Regions from separate parts of the Mycobacterium sp. NGS68 genome, predicted to be linked through region 3. Evidence: riboswitches for the same ligand, from Rfam matches in the RefSeq annotation. Region 3 holds a riboswitch; each other region holds the start of a gene.
What was found. A riboswitch is a leader RNA that binds a small molecule or an ion and turns the genes downstream of it on or off. The one in region 3 is predicted to bind magnesium.
Positions count from the first base shown of each region.

Region 1: it holds a riboswitch for magnesium, as region 3 does, so the genes downstream of both, AC5Y5V_RS20435 (Rv1535 family protein) here and AC5Y5V_RS03900 (PE family protein) in region 3, are expected to answer to the same signal.
Region 2: it holds a riboswitch for magnesium, as region 3 does, so the genes downstream of both, AC5Y5V_RS23995 (NRAMP family divalent metal transporter) here and AC5Y5V_RS03900 (PE family protein) in region 3, are expected to answer to the same signal.
Region 4: it holds a riboswitch for magnesium, as region 3 does, so the genes downstream of both, AC5Y5V_RS14065 (PE family protein) here and AC5Y5V_RS03900 (PE family protein) in region 3, are expected to answer to the same signal.

Region 1 is NZ_JCALCE010000019.1:84,170-92,127, forward strand. Features, by position in the region: gene AC5Y5V_RS20425 (RNA polymerase sigma factor) at 1-923, opposite strand, end outside; gene ileS (isoleucine--tRNA ligase) at 1,482-4,613, opposite strand; gene AC5Y5V_RS20435 (Rv1535 family protein) at 4,926-5,153, opposite strand; M-box (ykoK) riboswitch at 5,445-5,614, opposite strand; gene AC5Y5V_RS20440 (NAD(P)H-dependent flavin oxidoreductase) at 5,735-6,862, opposite strand; gene AC5Y5V_RS20445 (carboxymuconolactone decarboxylase family protein) at 6,946-7,509, opposite strand; gene pks2 (sulfolipid-1 biosynthesis phthioceranic/hydroxyphthioceranic acid synthase) at 7,703-7,958, shown strand, end outside.
Region 2 is NZ_JCALCE010000027.1:76,740-84,697, reverse strand. Features, by position in the region: gene AC5Y5V_RS24005 (response regulator transcription factor) at 1-718, shown strand, start outside; gene AC5Y5V_RS24000 (sensor histidine kinase) at 726-2,240, shown strand; gene AC5Y5V_RS23995 (NRAMP family divalent metal transporter) at 2,258-4,048, opposite strand; M-box (ykoK) riboswitch at 4,357-4,532, opposite strand; gene AC5Y5V_RS23990 (potassium-transporting ATPase) at 4,725-4,820, shown strand; gene AC5Y5V_RS23985 (potassium-transporting ATPase subunit F) at 4,817-4,906, shown strand; gene kdpA (potassium-transporting ATPase subunit KdpA) at 4,906-6,582, shown strand; gene kdpB (potassium-transporting ATPase subunit KdpB) at 6,586-7,958, shown strand, end outside.
Region 3 is NZ_JCALCE010000002.1:211,124-219,081, reverse strand. Features, by position in the region: gene AC5Y5V_RS03910 (response regulator) at 1-337, shown strand, start outside; gene AC5Y5V_RS03905 (NAD-binding protein) at 796-2,628, shown strand; M-box (ykoK) riboswitch at 3,772-3,949, shown strand; gene AC5Y5V_RS03900 (PE family protein) at 4,228-4,527, shown strand; gene AC5Y5V_RS03895 (PPE family protein) at 4,546-5,727, shown strand; gene AC5Y5V_RS03890 (PPE family protein) at 5,749-6,972, shown strand; gene AC5Y5V_RS03885 (magnesium transporter MgtE N-terminal domain-containing protein) at 7,229-7,958, shown strand, end outside.
Region 4 is NZ_JCALCE010000011.1:31,198-39,155, forward strand. Features, by position in the region: gene AC5Y5V_RS14055 (hypothetical protein) at 316-438, shown strand; gene AC5Y5V_RS14060 (PPE family protein) at 451-1,659, shown strand; M-box (ykoK) riboswitch at 1,760-1,935, shown strand; gene AC5Y5V_RS14065 (PE family protein) at 2,206-2,505, shown strand; gene AC5Y5V_RS14070 (PPE family protein) at 2,520-3,689, shown strand; gene AC5Y5V_RS14075 (PE family protein) at 4,372-4,671, shown strand; gene AC5Y5V_RS14080 (PPE family protein) at 4,738-6,003, shown strand; gene AC5Y5V_RS14085 (PPE family protein) at 6,016-7,419, shown strand; gene AC5Y5V_RS14090 (DUF732 domain-containing protein) at 7,460-7,786, shown strand.

The DNA.
Region 1 (7,958 bases), on a different contig from region 3:
TCTTCCGCGGTTTCCTGCTGGAGGTCGATATCGCGACTGCCGAGCCTGTCAGCGGGCTGCCGATCGAGTGTTTCGGTCGGCGCCCCGTACCTGGTCTCCTCGGCGGACCAGGCGTTCACGGAGGCGTCGTTGGATGCCAGCTGGACCATGGCCAGCGTCTGTCCGCGCAGCCACCAGGGCGCCGTCGCTATGGGCGCCCGACTCAGCATCGCATTCCGGTCGGTCAGGTCGTGACGACTCCGCTCGCAGCTGGCACACGCGTCGATGTGCCGGGCGACTCGTTTGCGCATCAGGACGTTGAAGTCGCCGTTCCAGTCGGCCACGATGGCACCGAGTTCGCGGCATGCCCGCGGGTTTCGCTGAACGCGGCGCGCCACCAGCAGTGTGCCCAGGGCGTGTTCGACAGTGTCACGCACCCTTGACTCCGTCTTGGCGGCGGTGGCGGCGGTGACATCCAGCGCCTCGGCCAATTCCGTTCCGTCGAGGCCGTGCCGGTAGGTCAGTTCCAGCACCTCACAGTCCTGCGGCGTCAGCCCGCGGGCGGCTTCCGAGACCAGTCTGGCCAATTCGGTGCGACCCATCAGGGTAGGCGTGCCCGCACCGGACGACTTGTCGTCGGGGACGTCTTCTCGACGGCGCTGACGCAGGAAACTCTGGGCCTCGTTGCGAGCGATGGCGTATAACCACGGGCGCAGCTTGCCGGGTTCTCCCAGGTCCGACAGCTGCGCCGCAGCCGTGCAGAATACTTCCTGCACAAGTTCGGTGGCAGCTTCCCGTTCGTCGACCATCCCGACGCAGAAATCGTGCAGGCGATCGGCGTAGCGGTCGTAGATGCTGCCGAAGGCCGCCTGATCGCCGCTCGCGGCAGAAACGGCCAACTGCGCGTCGCTGGCCAGGTCCCAATCAGGTAATGCTGTCGTCATCGACGTTGCTCCCGCCCACACGCGCCGGGATGCGCAGCGACCGACGCTTGTCGTTCAGTCTGCGCGTTCCGTCGGCGTCTGTCTCCAGATTCGCTGATAAGACTGCGGGCACATCCGGTCGTGGAGCGTGCGCGGACCTTCCGAAGCCCCGCGCACGCCGCTAAACCTTGGCGATCTCCGCGCGCACACGTCGCCGATCTCCACCGCGCCGACCGGCCCAGCGAACTCAAAGCCGGTTGCCAGCACCTCGCCCCCTTGCCGGACGTCCGTGCACAGGCACACAGCGACACGTAGCCGCGCGCGTACAGGGAGGCATTTCACCTCGGAGCCCCGCCAGCGTCCCCATATTCGCGGAATTATCACCGTGCAGCCGCAAATTTGAGGCCCCTCGTTGGGCGTCAGCGCGTATAGCTATATGCCCTCACCGCAGGCCGTCGCGAGGCCTATCACTCCAGCCCCGACAGCAACAACTTGTCGCGCGAAGGTGGGCAAACCGGCACTCGCTCCGACCAGAGGCTTCTGTGGCGCGTGTGACTGACTGCAGGCGTCTCGCACCACTCAGGCGCGCGAAATCGACACCCGCACGCCGTCGCCGATTTCCACGCCATCGGTTGGCTCGCCGAACTCGAAGCTGGTGGCCAGCACCTCGCCGGCGATGAGGTCGCGGTGCGTCTGTGCCCAGTCCGCGCGCACCGCGGGAACCCACATCCGCACGCTGATCCGATCGGAGACGTCCAGGCCCGTCGACTTGCGCAGCTCCTGCAGCTCCCGGATCCGGTCCTTGGCCCAACCCTCGGCCTCCAGCTCGGGCGTCACCGTGCCGTCCAACACGACCAGTCCCGCGCCGCCGGGCAGCGCCGCCGTGAACTCGGGGTCGGCGGCCACCAGCCGCGACGTGTACTCCGAGGGTTGCAACACCGCGGGACCGGCGGTCAACGTGCCGTCGGGGTTGACGACGCCCTCGCCGGCCTTGACCGCCTTGATCGCCGCCTGCACGTCCTTGCCCAGCCGCGGCCCGGCCACCCGGGCGTTGACCGCAAGCTCGAACCTGCCGTAGGTGTCGATCGCGTCGGTCAGCTCGACCCGCTTCACGTTGAGCTCGTCACCGATCAGGTCGACGAACGGTTCCAGCCGAGCCGGATCCTCTACCGCCACAGTGAGTTTCGACAGCGGCAGCCGCACCCGCAGCTTCTTGGCCTTGCGCAGCGAAGACGCGGCCGAGCACACTTCACGCACCTGGTCCATCGCGGCCACCAGGCCCGGGTCCGCGGGCAGCACGTCGGACGAAGGCCAGTCCGTCAGATGCACCGACCGCTCACCGGTGAGGCCACGCCAGATGACCTCGGTGGCCATCGGGAGCAGCGGCGCGGCCAGCCGCGCCGTCACCTCGAGCACGGTGTGCAGGGTGTCGATGGCGTCGGCGTCCTCTTCCCAGAACCGGGAACGCGACCGTCGCACATACCAATTCGTCAACGCCTCGGTGAACTGGCGCAGCTGTTCGCAGGCTCCGGAGATGTCGCAAACCTCCATCGCGTCCGTGAGGTCGTCGCGCAACACCGCCAGCTTGGCCAGGATGTAGCGGTCCAGCACATGCGTCGAATCCGACCGCCAGACACCGACTTTCGGTGCATACAGGCACAGGAAGCTGTAGGCGTTCCACAGCGGCAGCAGCACCTGGCGCACCCCTTCGCGGATGCCCTGCTCGGTGACCACCAGGTTGCCGCCGCGCAGGATCGGCGACGCCATCAGGAACCACCGCATGGCGTCGGCGCCGTCGCGGTCGTACACCTCGTAGACGTCCGGGTAGTTGCGCAGCGACTTGCTCATCTTCTGCCCGTCGGAGCCAAGCACGATCCCATGCGCCACGCAGGTTTTGAACGACGGCCGGTCGAACAGCGCGGTCGCCAGCACGTGCAGGGTGTAGAACCAGCCGCGGGTCTGCCCGATGTACTCCACGATGAAGTCCCCGGGATAGTGACTGTCGAACCAGTCGGAATTCTCGAACGGATAGTGCACCTGCGCGTACGGCATGGACCCCGAGTCGAACCACACGTCGAGCACGTCGGGGATGCGGCGCATGGTGGCAGCGCCGGTCGGATCGTCGGGGTTGGGCCGGGTGAGCTCGTCGATGAACGGCCGATGCAGGTTCGACGGCCGCACCCCGAAGTCGCGCTCCAACTCGTCGAGACTGCCGTAGACATCGACGCGCGGATAGGCCGGATCGTCGGATTTCCACACCGGAATCGGCGTGCCCCAGTAGCGGTTTCGCGAGATCGACCAGTCGCGGGCACCCTGCAGCCACTTGCCGAACTGGCCGTCCTTGACGTGTTCGGGATACCAGGTGATCTGCTGGTTCAGTTCCACCATGCGATCACGGAATTGCGTCACGGCGACGAACCACGACGACACCGCCCGGTAGATCAAGGGGTTGCGGCAACGCCAGCAGTGCGGGTACGGGTGTTCGTAGGTTTCGTGGCGCAGCAGCACCGCGCCGTTGGCCGCGGCGGGACCGCTCTGGCTCTTCAGGTCGCGGATGATCTGGGTGTTGGCGTCGAATACGTGCTGCCCCTGGTAATCCGGGACAGTCGAGTCGAAGCGGCCCTTCGCGTCGACGGGGGTGGCCGGCGCGATCCCCGCGGCCTCGCCGACGACCATGTCGTCCTCGCCGTAGGCCGGCGCCATGTGCACGATGCCGGTGCCGTCCTCGGTGGTGACGAAGTCGCCCGCCAGTACCTGAAATGCGTTGGCCGTGTCCATGAAATACGGGAAGGGCGGCAGATAGCGCACGCCCAACAGGTCGGCGCCGCGATACGTGCCGAGCACCTCGGGTTCTTCCCCCAGTTCGCGCGCGTAGGCCCCGAGCCGCGCCTCGGCCAGCACGTACCGCCTGTCGCCCACCCGGACCTGCAGGTAATTCACGTCCGGGTTGACGGCCACCGCCAGGTTCGACGGCAGGGTCCACGGCGTCGTCGTCCAGATCAGGAGGTAGGCACCGTCGAGCGGGCCGCCGGCCACCGTGAACCCGACCGTCAGGGCGGGGTCCTGGCGGCTCTGGTAGACGTCGTCGTCCATCCGCAGTTCGTGGTTGGACAGCGGGGTCTCGTCGCGCCAGCAGTAGGGCAGCACGCGGTAGCCCTCGTACGCAAGCCCCTTGTCCCACAGGCGTTTGAACGCCCAGATCACCGACTCCATGTAACCGAGATCCAGCGTCTTGTAGTCGTGGTCGAAGTCGACCCAGCGCGCCTGGCGGGTCACATACTCCTGCCACTCGTCGGTGTAGCGCAGCACCGATGTCCGGCAGGCGTCGTTGAAGGCGGCGATGCCCATCGTGTCGATCTGGGATTTGTCGGTGATGCCCAGCTGGCGTTCGGCCTCGAGTTCGGCGGGCAGCCCGTGGGTGTCCCAGCCGAATCGACGCTCCACCTTGTACCCGCGCATGGTGCGGTACCGCGGCACGATGTCCTTGACGTAGCCGGTGAGCAGGTGACCGTAGTGCGGCAGGCCGTTGGCGAACGGAGGCCCGTCGTAGAACACGTACTCGGGGGCGCCGTCGCGACGCGCGATGCTGGCCCGGAAGGTGTCGTCGTGGAACCAGTAGTGCAGGACCTGGGCTTCCAGCGCGGGGAAATTCGGGGACCCGGCCCGCGGGTCGGCGCCCAGGTCGGTGAGGGGGTAGGCGCTGTCGGTCATCGGTCTCCTGTGCCATCGGTGCAGGCACGGGGACGACGACGCGCTGGACGCGCGAGCGCCGCGGTACCACCCCGCTTGCCGCGCTTACGCGCGACCGCTCGTTGCAGGCTGTGACGGGCCCACCCGTTCGGTTCTACTGGGCTGCAACGCCGTTCTTCCGAAGGCTCCCCGGTGATAGCCGGATCGGTGCCGTTGCGGTGATTCTACTGGGCTCCGAGGGGTCGCCGAATCGCAGAGCTACTTCTGCTTCTTCTGCTACTTCTGCGGTCGGGTGACCCCTCGGAGCCGCCATGCTCGCGACTGCTCCATGGGCTACCCCTGGACTTCAAGCACACCGACGCGCAACAACGCCGCGTACACGTGCCGCAGCGGGACGCTGATCAGCTTGGCGGCACCGTCGACCAGCGGGTCGCCGTAGCGGTACTCGCGGCGCAGCACCATCATGGGCGCCGGCATCTCGACCGGGGTCTCGTCGCGCACCACGTGCAGCTGGGGTGCGGTGGTGCGGGTGCCTACTTCGTCGTACAGGGCAACGGTCATGATCGCCTCCTCGGAGCATCAAGGATCGGGAAAAGCACTGGAACTGAATTGAACTGACGCAGTTCGTCCCGTTCCGGTTCCGATCCGGGCAGGCGGACCCGGTGGCGACTCAGCTAAGAACGCTGAAAACGCTGCGCCGGAGGTCGGATTGGGACGACATACAGTCCGGATATCGACCCGGACTACCACTGGAACTCATGCGTCCCTCACCTCCTCGACGGTCACGACGCGCGGTTGCCCGCACAATCTGGTCACACGCAGGAGTACAGAGATGCCGACGACTGTCGGAAACTCGCACCCCTCTCGTCAGAGCTTCGGCACTACACGACGTGTCCGGCAAACCGGAAGCCACCTGGGCTCAACCCTTAATCCGGGAGGAGCTGTCCTGACCCGGGGCGTCTTTGGACGTTCGGGGTCAGTGGCCTGTGTTCGTGTAGCCGCCTCACCTAACGAGGTGCTTACCCGAGAGATGATGCCCCACCCGACGCGGCGCGGTCAAACCTTTCGGCGACTCGTTCCCGAATATTTACGAATTTTTAAGGCAAGACGAACACTTTTGTGAGAACCGGCGAATAGCCGACTCATTCGTCGACCAGGCCCTCGAGTCGGCCGATCGTCTCGATGAACTCCTCGACCATGTCCAGCACCACAGCCCGCGTCGGCCGGACCCGATCGAGCGATCCGACCACCTGCCCGACGAAGTACGTTGCCAGTTCGCGCGCCTTGGCGCCGGCGTGGCCGGCGGCCTGGTTGATGCGCACCTGCGGCTCGCTGACCAGCGCGGTCTGCAGCGGCATGCCGAGTGGATCGGGGGTGTCGGGCCGCTCCCACTCCTCGGTCCAGGCCGTACGCAGCATCCGGGCCGGCTTGCCGGTCATCGACCGCGACCGGACGGTGTCCGAAGAACTGGCGGCCAGGAACTTGTCCTTGACCACCGGCGGCGTCTCGGCCTCCTCGGTGGTCAGCCACACCGACCCGCACCACACCCCCTCGGCGCCCAGGGCCAGGCTCGCGGCGATCTGACGGCCGCGGGCGATCCCGCCCGCGGCCAGCACGGGAACCGGATCGACCGCATCCACCACCTCGGGCACCAGCACCATGGTCGCCACCTCGCCGGTGTGGCCGCCGGCCTCGGTGCCCTGCGCGACGATCAGGTCCACGCCCGCCGCGGCGTGCCCGCGCGCGTGTTTCGTGGTGCCGGCCAGCGCGGCCACCAGCACGTCGTGGTCGTGGGCCCGTCGCACCAGATCCGCGGGCGGCGAGCCCAGCGCGCTCGCGATCAGCCGGATATCGTGGGCAAACGCCACCTCGAGCAACGGCTCGTAGCCCTTCGGCGACACGTTGAGCCCACGCCCCGACGGCTGCCGCCGCTCGCCCTCCGGAGCCGCGATGCCGTAGCGCAGCAGCAGGTCGTCCAGGAACGCTCGGTGTTCACCCGGCAACAGGTCGGCGACCCCCTTCGCGTCGATGCCGCCCTGCTCCGCGCCGACGTACTTGGGCGGCAACAGCAGGTCCACCCCGTAGGGTTTGCCTCCCGTCTGCTCCTCGATCCAGGTCAGCTCGCTGTCCAGCCGGTCGGGGCTGTGCGCGACAGCCCCGAGGACCCCGAAGCCGCCGGCGTTGGTCACGGCGGCCACGACATCGCGACAGTGGCTGAAGGCGCAGATCGGAAACTCAACGCCGAGCATCTCGGCGACTCGGGTGCGCATTTCTCGACGCTATCTCACCGGTGCCCGAATGTTGGCTTATGTCACGCATCGCCGCATCAGGCGTGACACAACCCGACACCCGCTTACGGCGACCGCCCGTCGGGCGGCCAACTCGCCACGCCCTCTTCCAGCGGCACCTGCAGGCTCTGCAGCAGCGAAGCGACCATCCGCCACGCGCCGATCGCGGTGACGAGCTCGATGAGAACCTTTGTGTCACCCTGTAATTCACGCTCACACGCGGCCCAGCTCGCGGCGCTGACGAAGCCTTGACCCACCACGTCGTCGGTCGCGGCCAACACCGCCCGCTCGGAGGGGCCGAACCCGTCGTAGCCGTGCCAATCCCGCACCCCGAGCAAGTCGTCGGCGGGCACCCCCAGCCGCGACGCGACGCGCCAGTGCTGGGTCCACTCGTAGTCGCACCCGGTGAGCCAGCCGATCCGCATGATCACCAATTCGCGCAGCCTGGGGTCCAGGGCGCCGTGCCACAGCAGGTTGGCCAGCATGTCGTTGAACGTCCGCGCGAGGTTGGGGTGGTTCAGCAGCACCTGAAAGATGCTGAGCTCGGCCATGTAGTCGGGCACACCCGCTTGGTCCGCGGCGGCCTTGGCCTCGTCGCCCGGCAACAGCGGAACCCGGGATGTTGTCATGGTCTGAGCCCTCCGTGCGCTGGCGGGACACCCTCTTTGGCCATGGTAAACCGCACCGGCCAGCAAATACTCCGCGCCGTCGAGCCGCGCGCGGCGTGGCTGTCTCGGGAACGGGCCCCGAGCGGTTACCCTGCTGTTCACTCGAGGTTTTGGAGATCGGCTGCAATGGTGAGCACGGCGTGGTTGGGCGACTGTGGCTAAGGCGCGTGTCACGCCGGTCGCCGTCATCGGCATGGCCTGTCGGCTGCCCGGCGGCATCGACTCCCCCGACAAGTTGTGGGAAGCACTGCTGCGCGGCGACGACCTGATCACCGAGGTCCCCGCCGAACGCTGGAACGCCGACGACTACTACGACCCCGAACCCGGCGTGCCCGGCCGGTCGGTGTCGCGCTGGGGCGGATTCCTCGACGACATCGCGGGTTTCGACCCGGAGTTCTTCGGCATCGGCG
Region 2 (7,958 bases), on a different contig from region 3:
ACAGTTGCCGCGAATCTATCGACCTGACGGTTCACCGATCCGCGTTTTGCTGGTGGATGACGAGCCGGCGTTGACCAACCTCGTGAAGATGGCGCTGCACTACGAAGGCTGGGACGTCGAGATCGCGCACAACGGACGTGACGCGATCGCCAAGTTCGACAAGGTCGCTCCGGACGTCCTGGTCCTCGACATCATGCTGCCGGACGTGGATGGGCTGCACATTCTGCGGCGGGTGCGCGAGTCCGACGCCTATACCCCCACGCTGTTCCTCACCGCGCGCGATTCGGTCATGGACCGGGTCACCGGGCTCACCGCGGGCGCGGACGACTATATGACCAAGCCGTTCAGCCTGGAAGAGCTGGTCGCGCGGCTGCGCGGATTGCTGCGCCGGTCCAGCCAGACCACGCCGCCGGCGGGCGAATCGCTCAAGCTCGGCGACCTGAAGGTCGACACCGCCAGCCGCGAGGTAACCCGCGGCGGCCAGCCGATCTCGCTGTCGTCGACCGAATTCGAGCTGCTTCGCTTCCTGATGCGCAATCCACGCCGGGCGCTCAGCCGCACCGAAATCCTCGACCGGGTCTGGAACTACGACTTCGCCGGCCGCACCAGCATCGTCGACCTCTACATCTCCTACCTGCGGAAGAAGATCGACTCCGGCCGCGAACCGATGATCCATACCGTTCGCGGAGTTGGATACATGCTGCGACCGCCCGAATAATTACCGTATGAGCGACGACCGGAATACTCCCCGGTGGCTCCCCCGTTCGCTGCGCCGCCAGTTGCTCTTGGGCGTGCTTTTCGTCGTCAGCGCGGTCCTGCTCACGGTCGGCGTGGTCTCCGTGCTGACGCTGCGCGGCTACGTCACCACCATGAACGACGCCGAGGTCGCCAAGTCGCTGCACGCGTTCACCCACTCCTACGATCGGTACCGCAAGGGCGAACACACGCCGGTTCACCCCACCACTCCCCCGATCGCCGAAGCGCTGCTGGAGTTTCCGGGGCAGACGCCGGGCAACATCATCGCCGTGCTGCACGACGGAGTGGTGGTCGGCTCGGCCGTCTTCTCCGAAGACCAGGCACGGCCTGCGCCGCCCGACGTCGTCCGCGCCATCCAGGCGCAGCACTGGGTCGACGGACCGGCGCGCACGCAGAAGCTCGGCAGCCTCGGTTCCTACCGCGTTGACTGCAGCATCGAGGGCTCCGACGTGCTCGTCGTCGGCGTCTCGCTGAACCTCGCCAACCAGATCATCGAGCGCAAGAACATCACCACCACGATCCTCGTGGCGACCGCGCTGGCGATCACGGCGGGGCTCACGGTATGGGTGGTGGGGCTCGCGCTTCGCCCGCTGCGGCGGGTCGCCGCGACCGCGGCCGAGGTCGCGGCGATGCCCCTCACCGGCGACGACCATCGCATCAGCACCCGGGTGGAACCGGAGGACACCGACCCCGACAACGAAGTCGGCATCGTCGGACACACGCTGAACCGACTACTCGACAACGTCGACAGCGCGCTGGCGCACCGCGCCGATTCCGATCTGCGCATGCGCCAGTTCATCACCGACGCCAGCCACGAACTGCGCACCCCGCTGGCGTCGATCCAGGGCTACGCCGAACTGACCCGCCAGGACAGCTCGGCCCTACCCCCCACCACCGAGTACGCGCTGGCCCGCATCGAGTCCGAGGCCCGGCGCATGACGTCGCTGGTGGACTCGCTGCTGCTGCTGTCGCGGTTGGGCGAGGGTGAAGACCTGCAGACCGAAGACGTCGACCTCGCCGACCTCGCCATCACCGCGGTGAACGACGCGTCCGTCTCCGCGCCCACCCACAATTGGGTCAAGGACCTGCCGGACGCACCGGTATGGGTCCGCGGCGACCAGGCCCGCCTGCACCAGGCCGTGAGCAACCTGCTCACCAATGCCCGGGTACACACGCCACCCGGGGTTACTGTCACGACGGGAATCACCCGTCACTATCGCGGCCCCGGCGCGCCCTTCGCCGAACTCACCGTCGACGACGACGGACCCGACATCGACGCCGCGATCCTGCCGCGGCTGTTCCAGCGGTTCGTCCGCGCCGACAAGTCGCGGACCAACGGGTCGGGCAACGGCCTCGGGCTGGCCATCGTGAGCTCGATCGCCAAGGCGCATCACGGCTCGGTCACCGCCGAGTCAGCCAACGGCCGGACCGTGTTCCGGCTGCGGATTCCGCTGATCGACGTCCCCACCAGCGACAACGCGTAGCGGACGGGCACCCGCGGTCAGCCCACGATGAGTTGGCCGATCTTCACCGCGACCAGGGCGGTGGCCACCAGCAGGTAGGCGCGCAGCGCGATCATCCCGGCCAACCGCAGCGGAGTGACGATGGGCCCTTCGAGGTCTTCCAGCGCCGGTGTGCGCCAGGTCGATCGGTCCTGTTCGTGCACCGCCCGACGGTCGGCACGATCGTGCGGCAGCGCCGCTACCTCATCGATGTCAACGGGATCGATGCCGCTGAACGCGGCCCGCACCCGAGCCAGCCGCCGGCGCTTTTCGCGCAACCCCTCGATCCGGTGGTTCCCGTACAGCGCCACACCGCCGGCGACACCCACGGCCGCACCGACCGCGAAGCCCAATTCCATGGTGGCCGTGGACAGATGGGGGAAGATCGTGGCGGCCGTCAGTGCCAGCGACAGCAGCACCAGTACCCAGACGATGGTGCCGGCCACCACGTTCTGCCGGGTGGTGTTCACCCACGGGCCCAGCACCTGCTTGTCGTTGCAGAGCAACACCAGGAACACCGTGGCCGACGGCAGCAGCACTCCGGCGAGGGCCTGCACTCCGAGCGTGAGGGCGCCCAGCACGTAGTCGGGGCTGAACGCGACCGCCGCGGCGACGGCCAACAGCAGCCCGTAGGCCAGGTAGAACGCCGGGGCGTCGGTCAGCTTCCAGTGCAGGGAATGACGGCGCCGGAACGTGTCACCGAGCGCGTAGGTGGTGGCCAGTCCCACCGCGTTCGCACCGATCAGGGAGGAGTCGAGCAACAAGATCGCGAACAACCCGCCGGCGGTAGGGCTGATGTTGTCCCTGAGCGCGGAGGCGACCGAGCCGGCGTCGGTGAAGTTCCCGGCGGCCTCGCTGCCGGCCAACCCGAATGCCGCCGCGATCATGATCGCGGTCGCCCCGAGCGTCACCACCGCAATGCCAATGCGCAGATCCATGCGTTCGTAGTGAATCCAGCGTGGTGTCAGCCGCTTGTCGACCACGTTGGATTGCTGGAAGAACAACTGCCAGGGCGCCACCGTGGTACCGACGATCGCCACGATCAGTAACAGCAGCGTCGAGTTGAGGCCACCCGGGAACGACGGCACCAGCCCGGAAGCGACCTGTCCGGCCTTGGGATGCAGCATCAGAACCAGCGGGAAGACGACCACGTTGACCGCGATGAGGGCGAACAGCAGCCGCTCCCACCGACGAAATGACCCACCGGCGACGACCGCGAACAACAGGATCGCCGCCGACGGCACGGCGACGGCCTTGGGCAACCCGAAATAGCCCAACGCCATTGACACACCGACGAATTCGGTGACGATCGTCAGCGCGTTGACGACGAACAGATCGCCCACGCTGAAGGCGCCCCAGAACTTTCCGAACCGCTCGAAGATCAGCCGCGCGTGCCCGACGCCGGCCACCAGGCCCAGCCGCACCACCATCTCCTGGTTGACGTAGAGCACCGGGATCAGCAGCACCAGTGTCCACAGCAGCGTCATGCCGTAGTTCTGCCCGGCCTGCGCGTAGGTTGCGACGCCGCCGGCGTCGTTGTCGCCGACCATCACGATCAGGCCAGGGCCCATGACCGCCAGCAACAGCCGCAGCCGCTGCCACCGGCTGCGGCCATGCGCGGTTTCGTGCTGGCCGATGCTGCCCAGCGCGCCGTGAATGTCGCCGATGTGCGCAGAATCGAGCACCGCACCCGTCTCTGCGGCCGGCGGGTCCGGCCGGTCGCCGTTGCGCCGTTGGGCGGCGGAGTCCGCCGGCACCGAGTACCGCGCATTCCAGTTGAGAAAACTCATGATTGAACTTCCAAGTCGAGTCGGGTGCGGCGTGTTGTGGCAACGACGCAGGAACGGCGGCGCGCACGCCGGACTTGCCTGCTACGCAACCCTCTTGGGGCGCAACAGGCTAAGGTCGCGACTTACGCAGTCAGCCGGTTGTGAGCAGGCCTGAGAGACAACGTCTTTCGCGCCGGACTGGGGTACGGACTATCACCGAGTGCCATGTCGTCCCCACCTCCTCGCGATCGGATGCGCGCACGCATCGGCCGTCAACGCAACGCAGGTTGTTGGGAGAAGAATCGATCGGGGCGCCCCAAGGGACGACCGAAACACTTCTCTCATCAGAGCTTTGGCACTACGCGACGTATCCCGCCGACACGGCGGGAAGCCACTTTGGGTCATCCCTTGAGCCGGGAAGACCTGTCCTAACCCTGGGCGTCTCTCGACGTCGTCGGATCAGTGGCCTGTATTCGCGCAGAAGCCTCACCTAACGAAGCGCAGGCTCATTAAAGACCCGAACAACGGAGCGCGTCAAGCGGAGAACGGCGATTCGCATCGCTGTCACAGCACCCGTTAAGAAAACGTAAAGGTGGCTGCCAGGGACGTTAGGAAAGCGTCAACCCGCCCGCGCGGGCCGCCGGCCGGATCTAATTTCAAGCTGACTACGCCCGCGACAGCGCCGTGGCCAAGCCGGATGGGAGAAATGATGGGCGTGTTGGTTTACCTCGCGCTGACGCTGGCGGTGTTCGCGCTGCTCGGCCTGATGCAGAAGCTGGTCGAGCGGCTATGAACTACGAAAACGCCATCGGTCTAGCGCTTTCGATCGCTATTGCGCTGTATCTCGTTGGCGCTCTGCTATTTCCGGAGAGGTTCTAGTGAGCACAACGGACTTGACGGCACCCCTCATCTTCCTCGTCGTCCTGGTCGCGGCGCTGGCCCTGGTGCATGTGCCCCTCGGCGACTACATGTATCGGGCATACACGTCGGACAAAGACTCGCGCGTCGAGTCGATGGTCTATCGATTGATCGGCGTCAACTCCCGCTCGGAGCAGACCTGGGGAACCTACGCGCGCAGCGTGCTGGCCTTCTCGGCGGTCAGCGTGATCTTTTTGTTCGTCCTGCAATTGGTGCAGGGCAAGCTGCCGCTGCACCTGCACGACCCCGCGACGAAGATGACTCCGTCCCTGGCCTGGAACACCGCCGTCAGCTTCGTCACCAACACCAACTGGCAGTCCTATTCCGGCGAGTCCACCCAGGGCCACCTGGTCCAGATGGCCGGTTTAGCGGTGCAGAACTTCGTGTCCGCCGCGGTCGGCATGGCCGTCGCCGTGGCCTTGGTGCGCGGGTTTGCCCGCCAGCGCACCAGCGAGCTCGGCAACTTCTGGGTGGACCTGGTGCGCGGCACGCTGCGCATCCTGCTGCCGATCTCCATCCTCGCCGCGGTCGTGCTCGTCGCCGGCGGCGTGATCGAAAACTTTCACCTCAACGACCAGGTCGTGACGACGCTGGCAGGAGGCGGGCAGACCATCACCGGCGGACCGGTCGCCAGCCAGGAATCGATCAAGCTGTTGGGCACCAACGGCGGTGGCTTCTACAACGCCAACTCCGCGCACCCGTTCGAGAACCCCACGGCGTGGACCAACTGGGTGGAGATCTTCCTCCTGCTGGTCATCTCCTTCTCGTTACCACGCACGTTCGGCCGCATGGTGGGCAGCAAGAAGCAGGGTTACGCGATCGCCGCGGTCGTGAGCATCATCGCGGCCATCAGCGTCACGTTCATGATGCTGTTCCAACTGCAGCACCACGGCACCGTCCCGATGGCGGCCGGCGCGGCGAGCGAGGGGGTTGAGCAGCGGCTCGGGGTCGCGAACTCGGCCGTCTTCGCCGACGCCACCACGCTGACCTCCACCGGCGCGGTGGACTCCACCCACGACTCCCTGACCAGCCTCGGTGGCCTGATGACGATGTTCAACATGCAACTCGGTGAGGTCGCGCCGGGCGGCACCGGCTCGGGTCTGTACGGCATCCTGATCCTGGCCGTCATCACGGTGTTTGTCGCAGGGTTGATGGTCGGCCGCACGCCGGAGTACCTCGGCAAGAAGATCACGTCGCTCGAAATAAAGCTGGCGGCAGGCTATTTCCTGGTCACCCCGCTGCTGGTGCTGCTCGGGACAGCCGTCGCGATGGCGCTGCCCGGACAGCGGGACGGCATGGCCAACACCGGGCCGCACGGCCTGTCCGAGGTGCTGTACGCGTTCACCTCCGCGGCCAACAACAACGGCTCCGCCTTCGCGGGCCTGTCGGCCAACACGGACTGGTACAACACCGCGTTGGGCCTGGCGATGCTGTTCGGCCGCTTCCTGCCGATGATCCTGGTGCTGGCGCTGGCCGGTTCGCTGGCCCGCCAGGGTGCGACGCCCGAGTCCAGCGGCACCCTGCCCACCCACCGGCCGCAATTTGTCGGCCTGGTGGTCGGTGTGACGGTCATCCTGGTTGCCCTCACCTTCCTGCCCGCGCTGGCCCTGGGGCCGCTCGCCGAAGGGATCCACTGAGCCATGAATGCCACGGACACCACGATTTCGCCGGTGCGACGGCGCACCAGCCACGTGCCCGGCGACAAGTTGCAGGGCGGCCTGCTCGACCCCGCCCTGCTGCTGAAGTCCCTGCCCGACGCGCTGCGCAAGCTCGACCCCCGCACCCTGTGGCGCAACCCGGTGATGTTCATCGTGGAGATCGGCGCCGTGTGGTCGACGGTGCTCGCATTCGGAGACGACACCTGGTTCAGCTGGCTGACCGTGTTCTGGCTATGGCTGACAGTGCTTTTCGCCAACGTCGCCGAAGCGGTAGCCGAGGGCCGCGGCAAGGCCCAGGCCGATACCCTGCGCAAGTCCAAGGCCGACACCATCGCGCATCGGCTGACGGACTGGGCGCCCGGTCACGCCGGCGCGCCCGAAGATGTCGCGGCGCCGCTGCTGCGACAGGGCGACGTCGTGGTGGTCGTCGCAGGCGAGGTCATCCCCGGCGATGGCGACGTCGTGGAAGGCATTGCGTCGGTGGACGAATCGGCCATCACGGGCGAATCGGCACCCGTGATCCGGGAATCCGGCGGCGACCGCTCGGCGGTGACGGGCGGGACCACCGTGCTCTCGGATCGCATCGTGGTCCGGATCACCCAAAAGCCTGGCGAGAGCTTCGTGGACCGGATGATCGCGCTCGTCGAGGGCGCCAACCGGCAGAAGACGCCCAACGAGCTCGCGCTCAACATCCTGCTCGCGGCCCTGACGATCATCTTCGTGTTCGCCGTGGCGACGCTGCAGCCGCTGGCGATCTACTCCAAGGCCGGCAACCCCGGCGTGCCGGACACGTCGGCCCTGGGCGCCGCCGGCATCAGCGGCATCGTCCTGGTGGCCCTGCTGGTGTGCCTGATCCCCACCACGATCGGCGCGCTGCTGTCGGCCATCGGCATCGCCGGCATGGACCGCCTGGTGCAACGCAACGTGCTGGCCATGTCCGGCCGCGCGGTCGAAGCCGCCGGCGACGTCAACACCCTGCTGCTGGACAAGACGGGAACGATCACGCTGGGCAATCGCCAAGCGTCAGAGTTCATTCCGCTCTCCAGGGTGACCCACGGCGAGCTCGCCGACGCCGCGCAGCTGTCCAGCCTCGCCGACGAAACCCCCGAGGGCCGTTCGGTCGTCGTCTACGCCAAGGACGCGTACGGCCTGCGGGCGCGGACCCCGGGCGAGCTCGCCAACGCGACCTGGGTCGAATTCAGTGCGACCACCCGGATGTCCGGAGTCGACGTCGACGGGCGCCAGCTCCGCAAGGGCGCGGCCAACTCGGTCGCCGAGTGGGTGCGCGCCCACGGGGGCACCGTTCCCGCCGAGTTGGGCGAGATCGTCGACGGCATCTCCGCCGCCGGCGGCAC
Region 3 (7,958 bases):
CAAGAGCGCCTCGAAGGCCGAGCTGACCGAAGCGGTGCGGGCCACCGCCGCCGGCCGCGCCGTGTTCACCCCTAGCCTGGCGGGGCTGGTATTAGGCGAGTACCGGCGGATCGCCCAGAGCCCGGACGACGGCCCCGCCCGCCCCAGCCTCACCGAGCGCGAGACGGAGGTGTTGCGCTACGTCGCGAAGGGATTGTCCGCCAAGCAGATCGCCGAAAAGCTGTCGCTGAGCCATCGCACCGTGGAAAACCACGTCCAGGCGACGTTTCGCAAGCTGCAGGTGGCCAACCGGGTGGAGCTGACCCGCTACGCCATCGAGCACGGCCTCGACGAATAACGGCTCGCGCGTTGCGTTGCCGAGGCGAACAGTCGGATTGACTTAGGCCACCTGAGCCGCAATTATTGGAGTTTGCAAGCATCTTGCTAGGTGAAGCATATGTGTGGCATAGGACATTGGCCTGAGCGTCGAGAGGCGTCCCGGGCAGTACTGTTCCTCCCGGCATGGAGTCCAAGCGACTCCGAACACGTCGGGTAGGCCGTGCAGTGCCAGAGCTCTGACGAGAGAGATCTCCGTTTCGGTACCTGATGGAGCGGCGACACCCGCGTGTGTCCTGGCGGCAGGGAGGTGAGGGCCAGATGAGTCCAGGCGATAGTCCCAGTTCCGGTCGAAACTTCGTGTCGCGTGCATCCGGTCCCCGGGCGGCCGCGCTGCGCCTGGTCCATTAGCTGTTCCACGCACAGCGAGCGCTGCTGTAGACCCGGCCAATTCAGGTTCTGCAGAAATGGATTTCAATCATGCATGTTTTAGAGCCACTAGGGGATAGTCGCCAGATCGGCTTCGTCGACTTCGAGGAATTCGACGGTCCCCTTGACGGCCACGTCGTTGTCAGCGGTGATGATGCGCTTGCCACGACGATCGTCGAAGACCTGAGCAACGCCGGTGCACGCGTTGTCAGGCTCTCCGGCGCCGGGGTCGCTCGGGCGCTTCGTGACGCCGGGATCGCCCGCGCGCTCGCCGTCGTCTGTGCCGGGGACGACGATTCGACAAATCTCGAGATCGCGCTGTTGGCAAGGAAAGCCAATCCGGATGTACGCGTGGTGGTGCGTTTGGACAACGACGTGGTGCGGGGAGCGATGGCCGCCAACAACGGGCCCGGGGCGATCCTCGACGTAGCTGACCTCGCCGCGCCGTCAGTCGTCGAGGCGTGCCTGGCCCTCACCATGCACCCGTTTGAGGCGGCCGGCATCAAATTCGCAGTCTGGGGTAGTAAGGCGCCGCGTGATGCGACGCTGCGTGACATCCACGGCGACCTCGCACCGGTGGCGGTGATCCGGGGCGAAAACTCGGACTCCCTCGGCGAGATGATCGCCTGCCCGGAACGCGACCTGCAGGTGCATGCCGGCGACTGGACCGCGGTGATCGGCACCGCCGAGCAGCTGGCCGCCCGGGATATGAAGAGTTCCAGGCCTATCGTTACGCGCACCCGCTGGCCGTTGTTGCGGCGACTGTTCGACACCGCGCGCACCATGCGCGACGACGTCAACCCGGCGTTCTATCCCGCGGCGGCAATCGGAATGGCCCTGCTGATCAGCTCGACGATCCTATTGCGGTTGTGCTACCAACGCCCTCCGGGCATGACATGGCTCGACGCGTTGTACTTCAGCGCCGAAACGATCACAACGGTGGGCTACGGCGACGTCAGCTTCGTCCAACAAGCCACCTGGCTGCGAACATTCAGCGTCGTCCTGATGTTCGTCGGCATGGCAAACACGGCCGTCCTCGTGGCGTTCATCGCCGACCTGCTGCTATCGCGCCGGTTCGTCCATACGGCCGGACGCCGGCGGGTGCGCCATTTGCGTTACCACGTCATCGTCGTAGGGCTGGGTTCGGTTGGTATTCGCGTAGTTGATGAGCTGACCGACGCCGGATACGCCGTCGCGGTGATCACGAACGACGAAGACAATCCCCTGCTGCCCCTGGTCGCAGAACGCGACGTACCGGTGATCTTCGGAGACGCGACGCTGCAACAGACGCTGGAGTCGGCCTGCATCGACCGCGCTGGAGCGGTCGCCGTATTGACCCAGGACGACATGTTCAACATCGAGACCGGGATTGTGCTGCGTGAGATGTATGGCCCTGCCGTGATACCCGCACTCAACCGGCCCGAGGTACCCCTTGTGCTACGGATATACGATCGCGAACTCGGCTTCGCGGTGGCACAGCGCTTCGGTTTCGAAAACGTTCGATCGACCGTGGAACTGGCCGCGCCGTGGTTCGTCGGCGCCGCGCTGGGGCTCGAGGTGCTGGACACATTTTCGGTGGGTCAGAGCACATACATGGTAGGCGCGATGCATGTAGAGGCCGGCAGCGAACTTGACGGGTTGCGAGTGGCAGAGGAATGCACCCAAACACGCGTCATCGCGATCACCCGCCCGGGCGCGCCCGTCCAGCTGCAGCCGCTGTCCGACGCGCGTCTTGGAGCCGGCGACACCGCCTACCTCGTTGGCCCTTACCGGGAATTGATGTGCACACTGCGCAAGGGACGGGCGCCCCAGCAGCACGACGACGACCAACCCCCCAGAGAGAGTCGGTACAACACGGTCGGCTATGCGCGAAGATTCGAGTAGTTGCCTGCGCGGGGGTCGGCGGTCGTTGCAGCTTTTCGCGGAACTTCGGGTGGGCGAATTCGGCCTTCGCGCGATGGGATGCCGGGTTGCCTGGTTCCCCTGGGACAACACGGTTTTCAGCCGTCCAAGCCGGTCCATGTCGTGGCCACCCGCCGCAATGCCGGCCGGATATGCCGCGGGAAGGTGAACCGCGAGTCTGAATATAGTTGTGCCCCAAGCGATTGGAAGGTGCTTTACGTGACCGGATCGTCTACGTGAGACCGAAGAAGACCGCATTCATTCGCACCTCCGCACCTCCAAGGCATGCCGAAGCAAGGCACCGCACGACCGGAATGCGGGATATTCAATGAGCTCTAACCGAGGCTTGGTTTGCGCCCAGATAATCAACCGCCGCTGCCTGAGAATGAAAGCGCGTCGGTATTCCGAGCAGCCTTGGCGCGGACGTATTTCTGCACCGGATCACCGGTAGCGCGATTAATTCTCGACGATCTCAGAGTCGATACAGTCCACGGCAACATTGCGAGCCCACGAATGGCACCGCCAGCCACTGCGATATCGACATTTGTCTCGAACAACGTCAAATGCCCGCGATGATCTTAACCCTTGAACGGGCTGGCGGAAATGGGTCGAGCCTGTGAATAACCTGCCAATTCAAGGTTCCTTATACAAAACAGACCAAAATCGCCACGTCCGTCCAGGCCTGCCGTCGCCCACGCGACTCTAACGCCGCGCTGGACCAGGCACTACTCGTTCCCATCCGCAAGGTTCGGGCTCTCATGAAAGGTGGAAAACGCAGCGATTCGGCACCGCCCCGCGGCTCACGAACGTCGGCGCGGCGAAGGCCCCGCAACGCCATTTCCCGGTGGCTCGTACTTCATGAGCCGGGCGACATCTTTGCTTGCTGCATTCGCCCCTTCGTAGCTAGGACAGGTATCCGGCAACCGTAAAGAAAACGTAAAACTCCAGATAACAGGTGGGTCGATCTGGGATGGCGCTAAGCCTATGTAGTTTGCGTATCTCGATCGCGACGGCATGGAATGACCGGTGGAGCGGGTAGCCGTTAATGGTCGTTGAAATGAAATTGTCGCGATCGCGTCGCAACATTCTTGACTCGAGTTGGCTTTCAGGTGCAGGATTGACTCGCAAGCACCTCGCTAGGTGAGGCGTCCGCACGGATATAGGCCACTGACCTCGAACGTCGAAAGACGCCCAGGGTCAGGACAGCTCTTCCCGGATTAAGGGTTGAGCCCAAGTGGCTTCCGGACCGCACATGGTCCGGATACGCCGTGTGGTGCCGAAGCTCTGACGAGAGGGGTGCCGGCTCGGCCGTCCCGCCGGGCTCTCATCCCATTGCGATAAGTGGCATCCCAGCATGCCTGGCCGCGAGGAGGTGGGAGCGAAATTGACTCCGGGCGATAGACATAGACTCTGTTTGCGATTCATCGGCATTTCGTCCCGACCCTGCCCCAGCGTCGCTTCTGCCTGAATCATCCTGTAAGAAGCTTACTTTCACATCAGCCGCCTGAGCTGAGATGTGGTGGCCGCGTGCGCTTGCCGCACCGTAGCTGAAGCTTGCTTGTTTTCATGAGGAGAGTTCCGATGGTTTTTGTCACTGCACAACCCGAGTCGCTGACCGCCGCCGCCAGCCGCTTACAGGCCGTGGGATCGGCGCTGGCCGCGCAGAATGCGGCAGCCGCCGCCCCGATGAGCGATGTGGTGCCCGCCGCTGCCGACGAGGTGTCGTTCTTGACGGCCGCGCAGTTCGCCTCACACGCCCGAACGTTTCAGGCAGTGAGCGCCCAGGCCGCGGCGATGCATGAGATGTTCGTTGCCACGTTGCAGACCAGCGCCGCATCCTATGCGGCTACCGAGGCAGCCAACACAGCCGCGGCCCGGTGAGCTGCTGGGGATAGATCAATGATTGATTTCGCGGCGCTGCCGCCGGAAATTAACTCGGCCAGAATATATTCCGGTCCTGGGTCAGGACCGATGCTGGCCGCCGCCGCAGCCTGGAACACGATGGCAGCTGAAATGCGCTCCACAGCAACTTGTTACGGCTCGGTGGTCTCAGAGCTGACCAGCGAGAGCTGGTTGGGTCCGTCGTCTGTGTCGATGCTGGCCGCAGCCACCCCCTATTTGGAGTGGCTGGCACTCACCGCAACCCGGGCCGAGCAGGCCGGGAGCCAAGCCAGCGCGGCCGCGACTGCATATGAGTCGGCGTTTGCGATGACGGTGCCCCCGGCGGCGGTCGCGGCCAACCGCGTCCAGCTTGCGACGTTGACGGCCACCAACATCTTTGGTCAAAACGCCGCCGCGATCGCCGCGACTGAGGCCCACTACGCCGAAATGTGGGCACAAGACACCGTCGCGATGAACGGCTACGCCAGCGCCTCGAGCGCAGCGACACAATTGACGCCGCTCACCGCGCCGCAATCACCCACCACACCCGAAAGCGTGGCCGGCCAAACCGCCGCGGTCGCTCAAGCGGCCGAAACACCGGTTGGCACTGTGCAGTCGACACTGTCGTCGGCAACCTCCGGGGCTACGGGGTCCTCCTCCTCCTTCGGATCGTTGTCGTCGGATCTGGCTGGCTTGCTGAACGGGTCGGATGATTCGGCGCTGGGGACTTTCTGGAATGGCAATTTCTTCAGCACCGCGGTGACCAACGGGGCGTTGGCCGGCGGTCCGTTCAACCCGCAATTCATCTTGGGCACGGTGGCGGGTTTCAACTATTTGATGAGCGGCGACAAGGAAGCAATCAGCACGCCGGCGTTAGCGATTCCCGGGGAGAAGATATCGGAGCTGGGACCCGCTGCGCCGGCGGAACTGGCCGGCCCGGGTGCCGCAGCGTCGGCTGAGATGGGTCGTACGAGGCTGGTCGGCGCGTTGTCGGTACCCCCGTCCTGGACCTCGGCAACCACAATCAGCCCGGCCGGGACGGCGTCGCCGGCCAGTGGCCTCGCCGACATCGGAACATCCCCGGCGGGCGGCCAGGGTGGCTTTGCGCCGGTAGGGGCCACAGGCGGGCGGCGCCGCCGCTCCATTCCGAGATACGGATTTCGCCCAGTAGTGATGCCGCGCCCGCCTGCCGGCGGGTAGCGCTTTGAAGGAGAAGAATTCATGCTGGATTTCGCGACGTTGCCGCCGGAGATTAACTCGGCCCGAATGTATTCGGGCCCGGGGCCCGCGTCGATGCTTGCCGCCGCGGCCGCCTGGAGCACGACGGCCAGTGAAATGCGCTCCACTGCAGCGTATTACAGTTCAGTGGTAGATGCGCTCACCAGTGAGAGTTGGTTGGGTCCTTCGTCGATGTCGATGTTGGCCGCGGCCACTCCCTATTTGGAGTGGCTCAGCGCCACTGCCACCCGGGCCGAGCAGACCGGCACCCAAGCCCATGTGGCCGCCGCCGCCTTTGAGTCGGCGTTTGCGATGACGGTGCCCCCGGGCGTGGTCGCGGCAAACCGAGCTGAACTAGCGATATTGTTGTCCACCAATACTTTTGGCCAAAACACCCCGGCGATCGCCGCCGCCGAGGCCCGATACGGGGAAATGTGGGCGCAAGATGCGGCTGCGATGAACGGCTACGCCAACGCCTCGAGCGCAGCGACACAATTGACGCCTCTCACCGCGCCACTATCACCGACCAATGCCGAAGGCGTGGCCAACCAGGCCTCCACAGTCGCCCGAGCCGCCAACGCCTCGACCCCCACCACTACGTCGACGGACGCATCCGGACTAGCCGCCTGGCTTGGACTCGCGCCCGACACCAACACCTCCGCTACCGGCCTGGCCGGGGTGCTCAACTTCCTCGACGGGTCGAACGGGTCCCTGGTCGGAAGCTTCCTCGACAACGCGAGTGTCGCCAACTTCTCCAACGCATTCACCACCAGCGGGATACTCAACCCGACATCGGTGGTCGATTCGGTGACGGCGTACAACTTCTTATTGCCCGCCACCAACGGTGCTGATGCGTTGGCGGACGAGGCGAATCTGGCCTCCGGCCTTGGTCAGGCAGGGGCGCTGGGGCGAGAAGGGTTAACCAGCACCGCCTCGGCGATGTCGGCGCAGATGGGGCGGGCGAGCCTGGTCGGAGCGATCTCGGTCCCGCCGGCATGGGGCGCGAGCGGAGCGACAATCAGCCCCGTCGCGGCAACGAGCCGTCTTGGGCAGGGGGCCTACCACGGTGTGCTGGGCACTACCCCGATGGTGATGGAAGATGTTGGGCCCGTGGGCATGCCAGGGATGCCGCTGGGAGGGACGGCAGCGACCCACGAGGACGAGTTCTCGGCTCCGATATACGGATCCCGCCCCCGCGTGATGGGGCGCCCGCCAGCTGCTGGCTAGCCAACGATTGACCTCTCCCTAATCCAGATTCGAAACCGAATAGCGACCATCTTCGAAGGGTGCATTGTGACCACGAAGTTCCTGTTGGCCCCGCTCTCACGATGGCGGCCGCGACGTGGCGCACCGAGCGGCGGTGACGCCGGCGTCTCGAGCTGCCTGCTTGATCCGCAGTCGATCGAAGGCCAGAAGAAGTGTCGAGGAGGGCCCAGTGAGCACGCCGGATAAGACGCCCGAGCCCAATCACGGATTACCGATAATCCATCTCTCCCAGCTGCTGCGCGGCCCGGTGCGAGCCCGCACTGGTGAGGCGGTGGGCCGAGTCGAGGACGTGATCGTCCGCCTACGCGGTGCCCACGAGTATCCGCTGGTGACCGGGATCGTGGCCGGGGTCGGCGGGCGGCGCGTGTTCATCGGCAGCCTGGCCATTCACCGATTCGCGTCGGACCAAATTGTGTTGGCCAAGAACAAGGTTGACCTTCGAGGTTTTGAGCGCCGAGAAGGTGAGGTGCTGCTGCGTGCAGACGTGCTCGGCCATCGGTTGATCGATGTGGCTGCCGTCGAGTTGATTCGCGCATACGACGTCACGCTCGAAGATAGCGGCGCCGGGTGGGTACTGACGCGACTCGACACGCGGCGTCCCCCGCGGCTTTTCGGGCTGATTAAGGGCTCGGGTGGCCGCGCGCCCCGCGATTGGAAGGCATTCGAACCGCTGATCGGACATGTCCGCTCTGACGCGGTGCGTCGCCACTGGGGCCGCATGGGCGGGTTCAAACCGGCCGAGATCGCCGATCTGCTCGAGGACGCCGATAAGGCCGAGGGCGGAGAAATCCTCGACCGGGTCCGCACTGACCCGGAATTGGAGGCCGACGTGTTCGAGGAACTCGACCCCGACAAGGCCAGCCGGCTCTTCGATGACATGCCCGACGGCGACGTCGCCGGCCTCTTGGGCCGTATGCGTGCCGACGATGCCGCCGACGCGATCGCAG
Region 4 (7,958 bases), on a different contig from region 3:
CTGACGGTGCCGAAGCTCCGACGAGAGGGGCGTCGCGACTGGCAAATCGCTTTGCTGGGATGACGCACCCCGATCTGCGCAACTGCGGCGCTGCCCCGGGTGCGCGGACCATGACAGGAGGTGGGACGGCTGGCCTGACCGACTGTGGCTGTACGAAGTTGACCGTTTCTTTCCGATCCGGTCACGGCGCCATTTCACCGTCTGAATTCGGCGGGCGCCGCGTACCCAACACCGCGCCGCACCGCGACGCCAACGCGGCGGCCAGGGCCCGTAACCGGGTCGGACTATCCGATGGGACCGACAGGGAGAAGTCCGATGTCTTTTGCAGTGACACAATCAGTTTCGCTGGCGGCGGCCGGCGGCGCACCGAACGGCGCCGACCGCCTGCCCGTCCACCAAGTGGCCACCGAAGCCACCGACGCTACCGCGGCTCGTTAGGGGTCGGCGGCGATGGACTTTGGCGCACTACCTCCGGAAATCAATTCCGCACGTATGTATTTGGGGCCGGGCTCGGCGCCGATGCTGGCCGCCGCTTCGGCCTGGAGCGGCCTGGCCGAGCAGCTGCAATCGACGGCATCCTTTTATCTGTCCGTGATTTCGGGCCTGACCGAGGAAGGCTGGCTGGGGCCGGCGTCTGCGACGATGGCGGCCGCGGTCGCCCCGTACATGGCCTGGATGAGCAGCACCGGGGCGCAGGCCGAGCAGACCGCCGCGAACGCAACCGCGGCCGCGGGGGCCTACGAGGTCGCGTTTGCCACGACGGTGCCGCCGGCGGTGGTCGCGGCTAACCGCGCTCAGCTGATGTTGCTGGTCGCGACGAACTTCCTCGGCCAGAACACCGCCGCGATCGCGGCCACCGAGGCCGAATACGGCGAGATGTGGGCACAGGATGCGGGCGCGATGTACGGTTACGCCGCCGGTTCGGCGGCGGCCGCCGAACTGACGTCGTTCTCGCAGCCGCCCCAGACCACCAACCCGTCCGGACAGGCCGCCCAATCCGCCGCGGTCTCCCAGTCCGGCAACACGGCGGCTGCCAGCGGTGTGCAGCAAACGCTGAACCAGCTGACATCCGCGCTTCCCAACGCGTTGCAGTCCCTCACATCGCCGCTGGCGGCCGACGACCCGACGTGGGATTTCCTGAACTCCAACTTCTTCAACGGGATCATCTCGGGCGGCTATACCAACCCGGCCATAATCCAGCAGACGGTCACCGCGGCGATGGCCGACATCAACGCCGTCGCGCTGGGCGGCGCACCGGAGACCACCGCGCTCCCGCCGATGGGCGCGGGCACCGGGAACGCCGTGTGGACGCCGTTGATTTCACCACCCAACGCGTCGTTGAGCTCTGCGCTGGCCGTGCCGTCGGGCCTGTCCGGCATGAACGCCGGCACGGTGTCGGCCGGGGTGCATCAGGGCGCCTTGGTCGGGCGGCTGTCCGTGCCGCAGAGCTGGTCCGCGGTGGCCCAGGTGGAGAACCACGCCGGCGTGGCGCTGCCCGGCGGCGGCTGGAACGGCGCCGCGGTTCCGGAGGGGAGCGCGGCCGGCGCACCCGGCATGCCCGGCTTTCCGGTGGGGCGCGGAGCCGGATCGCACTGGGGCAACGGGCCTCGGTACGGCTTCCGCCTCACCGTGATGTCGCATCCGCCCGCCGCGGGGTAGCCGGATCTCGGTCATTTCCCGGCCTTTTGGTGACGACGCAATCGCGCTCGGGTTGCAGCTGAGTTGACTCACAACGATGTGAGTGCCACCATAGCCTCTGTATGCACCTCGCTAGGTGAGGCGTCTACACGGATACAGGCCACTGACCTCGAACGTCGAAAGACGCCCAGGGTCAGGACAGCTCTTCCCGGCTTAAGGGTTGAGCCCAAGTGGCTTCCGGCTCCACGGAGTCGGATACGCCGTGTGGTGCCAAAGCTCTGACGAGAGGGGTGCCGCGCCCGGCTTGTTTGTCGGGCCCTCAACCTCGCGTACACCACATGGCATCCCCGTGTGCCCTGGCCGAGAGGAGGTGAGAGCGAAATGAGTCCTGGTGATAGTCCGTATTCCAGACCGCTGACCATTTCGTTGCGATCCGACCCCGGCACCCCTTCCACAGTCTGAATCGGCTTACGCCGCAAAAGACTTCACGCTTCCGCTGCGCGGATGCGTGCTGTTGGACTGCGTAAATCCAGCGCCCGGGTCCCCTTTCCGACAAGGAGAAGCCCAATGTCGTTCGTAGTTGCGCATCCAGAAGCGCTGGCCGCCGCCGCCGGCCACTTGAACGCCGTCGGATCCGCGATGGCCGCGCAGAACATGGCCGCGACCGCCGCGACGACCGCTCTGCCCGCCGCCGCAGCGGACCCGGTATCGGCCTTGGCGGCAACACAATTCAACGCCCACGGCGCGATGTACCAGGCCGCGGGCGCCCGGGCGATGGCCATCCACGAGATGTTCGTCGCGATGTTGGGTGCCAGCGCCGAGTCCTACACCGCCACCGAGGCCATCAACGCGATCGCTGCCCGCTGAAGGGGAGGCAAACGATGACCGCCGCACTGGATTTCGCGATGCTTCCGCCCGAAGTCAACTCCGCACGGATGTACGCGGGGCCGGGATCGGCCCCGATGCTGGCCGCCGCGTCGGCGTGGAACGGGCTGGCCGCCGAGTTGCGCTCGACCGCATTGGTTTACGGTTCGGTGCTGGCCGCGCTGACCGGCGAGGAATGGCATGGTCCGGCGTCGGCGTCGATGGCCGGCGCGGCCACCCCGTACGTGGAGTGGATGGACATCACCGCCGCGCAGGCCGAAGAGACCGCGGCCAAGGCCGAGGCCGCCGCCGGCGCGTTCGAGGCCGCGTTCGTGGCCACGGTGCCGCCCCCGCTGATCGCCGCCAACCGCAGCCAACTGGCCGTGCTGGTGGCCACCAACATCCTGGGGCAGAACACCGCCGCGATCGCGGCCACCGAGGCCCAGTACGCGGAGATGTGGGCCCAGGACGCCGCGGCGATGTACGGCTACGCCGCGTCTACGGCAACGGCCACCCAGCTCACCCAGTTCGCCCAGCCGCAGGAGACCACGAGCTCCGGTGGGCTGGCCGCGCAGTCGGCGGCGGTCGCTCAGGCCAGCGGGGTGGCCGCGGGCAACCAGCAGTCGACGCTGTCCCAGCTGATGTCCGCGATACCCACGTCCCTGCAACAACTCGCGTCGACGGTCGGAGCGGGATCCACGGGGACGTCTTCCGGCGGCAACGGCATCTGGGATGTGTTGGGGCTGAATTCCAATTTCTGGAACACGGTGGCGTCATCCGGGCTCGGCATGGCGCCGGTCACGGCGCTCTCGTCGTTGATCGGCCTCGCCGGCAACGGCGCGAATGCCGGTGTCGTCGGGGGTGCCATTGGGGACGCAGCGAGCGCCCTGACCAGCCCGTTCGTCGGCGTGGGCGGGGTGGGCGGGCTCGGCGGCGCGGTGTCGGCGGGTTTGAGCAAGTCGGCCGCGGTGGGCACGTTGTCGGTGCCGCCGGGCTGGACCGCCGCCGCGCCGGTACACGGCCCGCTGGGGTCCGCACTGGGGGGCACGCCGATGATCGCGCCGCAGGGTGCGGCCGGCATGCCCGGAGTGCCGTTCGGCGGCGTGGGCGCCCAGGGTTCGGGCCGCGCCATGCCCCAGTACGGCTTCCGCCCGAACTTCGTCGCGCGCCCGCCTGCCGCCGGCTGACCTCGACGGTGTATCCGGCTCTCGGCGTTGGCTTTTCGTGCCGTCGCGGGGCCGACGCGGGCTCCGCGGCGGTGCCCTGACCCCCGCCCTGACCGGCGGTTTCGGGCCGCGGGGCCGCTCCCGCCCGTTTCCCAGCGAACTCGCAGCGTCGCTGCAGGCTTTCTGCAGTAGCGCATATGTATTCTTGGTGAAATTCGTTGGGAGAGAGTATGCCAATTGCCAACCGATTCGACGGTGTCGAGGCGGCGGGGAACCGGATATCTCGTCTCGGTTGCCTGTCACGACGAGATTATGGGTGCGATTTTCCTTGACCCGTAATTTGACTATTTCAACGACAGTCCAATAAGGGGTAAATTCCGGCCCGCCGGATTTAGAGCAAACAATAAAGCCAACAGCCGGTCATGTGCTAGACAAGCCTGTGACCTGGCATTTTCGTGTGTCCACAACCAAAATTAAACAAAGATCTCACACCCGGTCTCGACCGCAGTGATATTTCTGTTTACATGATGATTACCTGCCGGGAACGCATCGTGAATAAGTTCAATGCAGGCTGGTCACCACGTGAAAGCGCTGCGCCAGAGTCGTGGACGATATAACAATTTCCGAATCGCTACGGTGGCCGTCCCGCAACTCGAAATAGGGCCGAGCTACAACCTGACTACATCGTCGAAAGGGGTAAGACATGTCGTTTGTGACCACCCAGCCGGAGGCGCTGGCAGCAGCCGCCAGCAGTCTGACGGGCATCGGTTCGGTGATGAATGCCGGAAGCGCGGCCGCGGCCGCCCCGACCACCGGCGTCATTCCCGCCGCGGCCGACGAGGTGTCGGCGCTCACCGCGGCACAGTTCGCCGCGCACGCCCAGATGTTTCAGGCGATGGCCGCCCAGGCGGCGGCGATTCACGAGCAGTTCGTGACCGCCCTGACGACCAGCTCGGCGTCATATGCGGCGACCGAGGCGGCGAACGCGGCCGCTGCGACCTAGGAACCGGGGGAATCAGGAGTGTTTGTCGATTTCGGTGCGCTTCCGCCGGAAGTCAACTCCGGCCGCATGTACGTCGGTGCCGGATCGGGGCCGATGCTGGCCGCAGCGGCGGCCTGGGACGAGTTGGCGGCGGATTTGCAGAGCACGGCGGCCTCGTACGGGTCCACGGTGAGCAGCCTGGCGGCGGGCCCTTGGACGGGTCCGTCCGCGATGACGATGGCCGCCGCCGCCGCACCGTACGTCGCCTGGATCAACGCTGCGGGCACGCAGGCCGAGGTGGCGGGCACCCAGGCCAAACTGGCCGCGGCCGCCTACGAGACGGCTTTCGCCGGCACGGTGCCCCCGCCGGTGATTGCGGCGAACCGGGCATTGCTGGCGGCGCTGGTCGCCACCAATATCTTCGGGCAGAACACCCCGGCCATCATGGCCACCGAAGCCCACTATGTGGAGATGTGGGCCCAGGACGCGGCCGCGATGTACGCCTACGCCGGTTCCTCCGCCAGCGCGTCGCAGCTGACCCCGTTCACCGAGCCGCCGCAGACCACCAACACGTCGGGCACCGCCCTGCAATCCGCCGCGGTTTCGCAGACCAGCGCCTCGACCGGGTTGGACATCGGTTCGAAGCTGTCCCAGCTGATCAACTCGGTGCCCACGATGCTGCAGCACCTGGGAACGACGCTCGGCAACACCGGGCAGGCCGGCGGTGCGGGAAATCTGTTGTCAGGGCTCGACATACCGCAGTTGGCCAACGTTTCGCTGCCGACCAGCCTGACCTCCGACCTGACCAACTGGAACACCATCATGTCCACGCTGGTATCGAGCCCATATTCACTGCAGGGTCTCTCGTCGATACCCGGTGGCCCGTTCCTGTCATTCGGGCAGGTCTATGCGTACGCCCAGAACGGGCAGGGCCTGCAGTCCTTCTTCGGACCCGCCAAACCCATCGCGGGGGCGCTCGCCCCGCTGGCCAGCGACCTCCCCGCACACATGCCCGGCGCGAGCCTGACCGGCAGCGCGACATCCGCCTCGATGGGCCGTGCGGCGCTGGTCGGCAGCATGTCGGTGCCCCAGGGGTGGACCCAGGCCGCCCCGGAGGTCAGGTTGCTCGCCTCGGCGCTGCCCAACAACCTGGCGGCTCTACCCGAGGCCGCGATGGCCGACGCCGACGGCAGCATGTTCAGCCAGATGGCCCTGTCCAGTCTGGCCGGACGGGGTCTCGGCGCAACCACTTTCGGGTCCGGGGGCGGGGGCATGGCGCGCGCGATGAGCAGCGTCGTCGAGGCCGATCCCGCCGCCGCCACGATCATCGTGCTCCCGGCGCTCGAGGACTAAGGGGAAGTCGACATGTACTACGCAACGCTTCCACCGGAGATCAACTCGGGGCGGATCTACGCCGGACCGGGCTCGGGCTCGATGCGCGCTGCCGCGACGGCGTGGGAAACGCTGGCCGCCGACCTGCAATCCACCATCGGCTCGTACTCGTCGGTGGTGTCCAGCCTGACCAGCGGGCCGTGGATCGGCCCGTCGGCGATCAGCATGACCGCCGCGATCACGCCCTACCTGACGTGGATGCAGTCCACCGCCGCGCAAGCCGCCGAGGCCGCCACGCAGGCCACCGCCGCGGCCACCGCCTACGAAACGGCGTTCGTCGCGCACGTCCCGCCGACGGAAATCGCCGCCAATCGCAGCCTGCTGGCGCAACTGGTGGCGACCAACATCTTCGGCCAGAACACGCCCGCGATCGCGTCGACCGAAACCCAGTACGGCGAGATGTGGGCTCAGGACGCGCTGGCCATGAACAGCTACGCCGCCTCCTCGGCGACCGCCAGCAACGTCACGCCGTTCACCGCCGCACCGCAGGTCACCAACGAGGCGGGGGTGGCGGGGCAGGCCGCCGCGGTATCCCAGTCCGCCGCGACCGCGGCCGGCAGCGTCCAATCGGCGGTGTCGTCGCTGACGTCGATTCCCAACCCGCTGTCCTGGGCGTTGCAGGTCGGCGCGAACCTCAGCACCGACTACACCCAAACGATCAACGGTCTGCTGAATTCCCTCTTCGGACCGAGCGCGGCATCGTCGCTGGCGCTGGTCTACAACGCGATCAAGACGCCCCTGGGCTTCACCACGGGCTTCAACGACATCGGTCTGCTCGTCAACTTCCCCGCATCCCAATTCCTGAAGTTCGCCCCGCACGCGGCGGCGGGCGGGCTGCTCCCGAAGGACCTGCTCGGGGGCGGCCTGACGCCGCACTGGGGCCGGGGCTGGCTCACCGGCGCAACCAACCCGGTGCATGCGGACTGGGGACGCGGCACACTGGTCGGAAAGCTGACCGTCCCGCCGAGCTGGGCGGCAGCCACGCCGGACATCAGGATGGTCGCCGCGGCCTTGTCCGAGGCAGGGGCGGACGCCGTGCCGGCGGCCGCGCTGGGCGAGGCGAGCCTGTTCAGCTCGATGTCCGCGGCCGGCATGCTCGGCAGTGCCTTGGGCGCCGGGGCACCCAGCGCGCTGTCGGGTACCCGCGTCCGAGGTCGGCTCACCCCGATCAAGGACCTGAAAGACGCGACCTCGCCGGAGAAGCTCAAGCGCCTGGTAGCCCAAATCTCGGAGAAGCCCGAAAGCGTGCAGCACCACAGCGTCGACCAGGAGGGCCTGGACAGCCTGCTCGAGCAACTGGCGAAGAAACCCGGAATCCACGCCGTGCATCTGAAAAGCAAGTCTCAAGTCGTGCCGTCCGATGCGCAGTTGGGTTGACAGACAGCACGATTCGACGCGGCAGCCGTTGGGAGGACCAATTGTGAGAATGCACCTTGCGCTACTCGGCGTGGCCGCCGTGATCGGCCTCGCCGCGCCGGCCTACGCCGACCCGGCCCCCGAACCCGCCGGCGACGACAACGGATTCATCGCCGCGCTGCAGCAGAGCGACATCGGCTTCGGCAACCCGGCGTCGGCGATCACGTCGGCCAAGGCGGTGTGCACCTGCCTGAACAACGGTGAATCGGGGCTCGAAGTCGTCCACGATCTGAAGACCCACAATCCTGCTATCACCATGGAGCACGCGAGCAAGTTCGCCGTGATCGCGGCGCAGTTCTACTGCCCCAACCAACTCTCCAAGGCATAGCAGTCGTTTACGGCTCAGCACGTTGAGCCGCTTCCTCGTTCGGTAGCGCAGCAACCGCATAACCTGGCGCGCATCAGTTAGCGCCACGCCCCGGTCACCTCGACCGCGCCGCTCCTGGTACGGGCCGCGCGATGATCGCCGCACGGCACCGAGTCACCGACCGATCTGATGG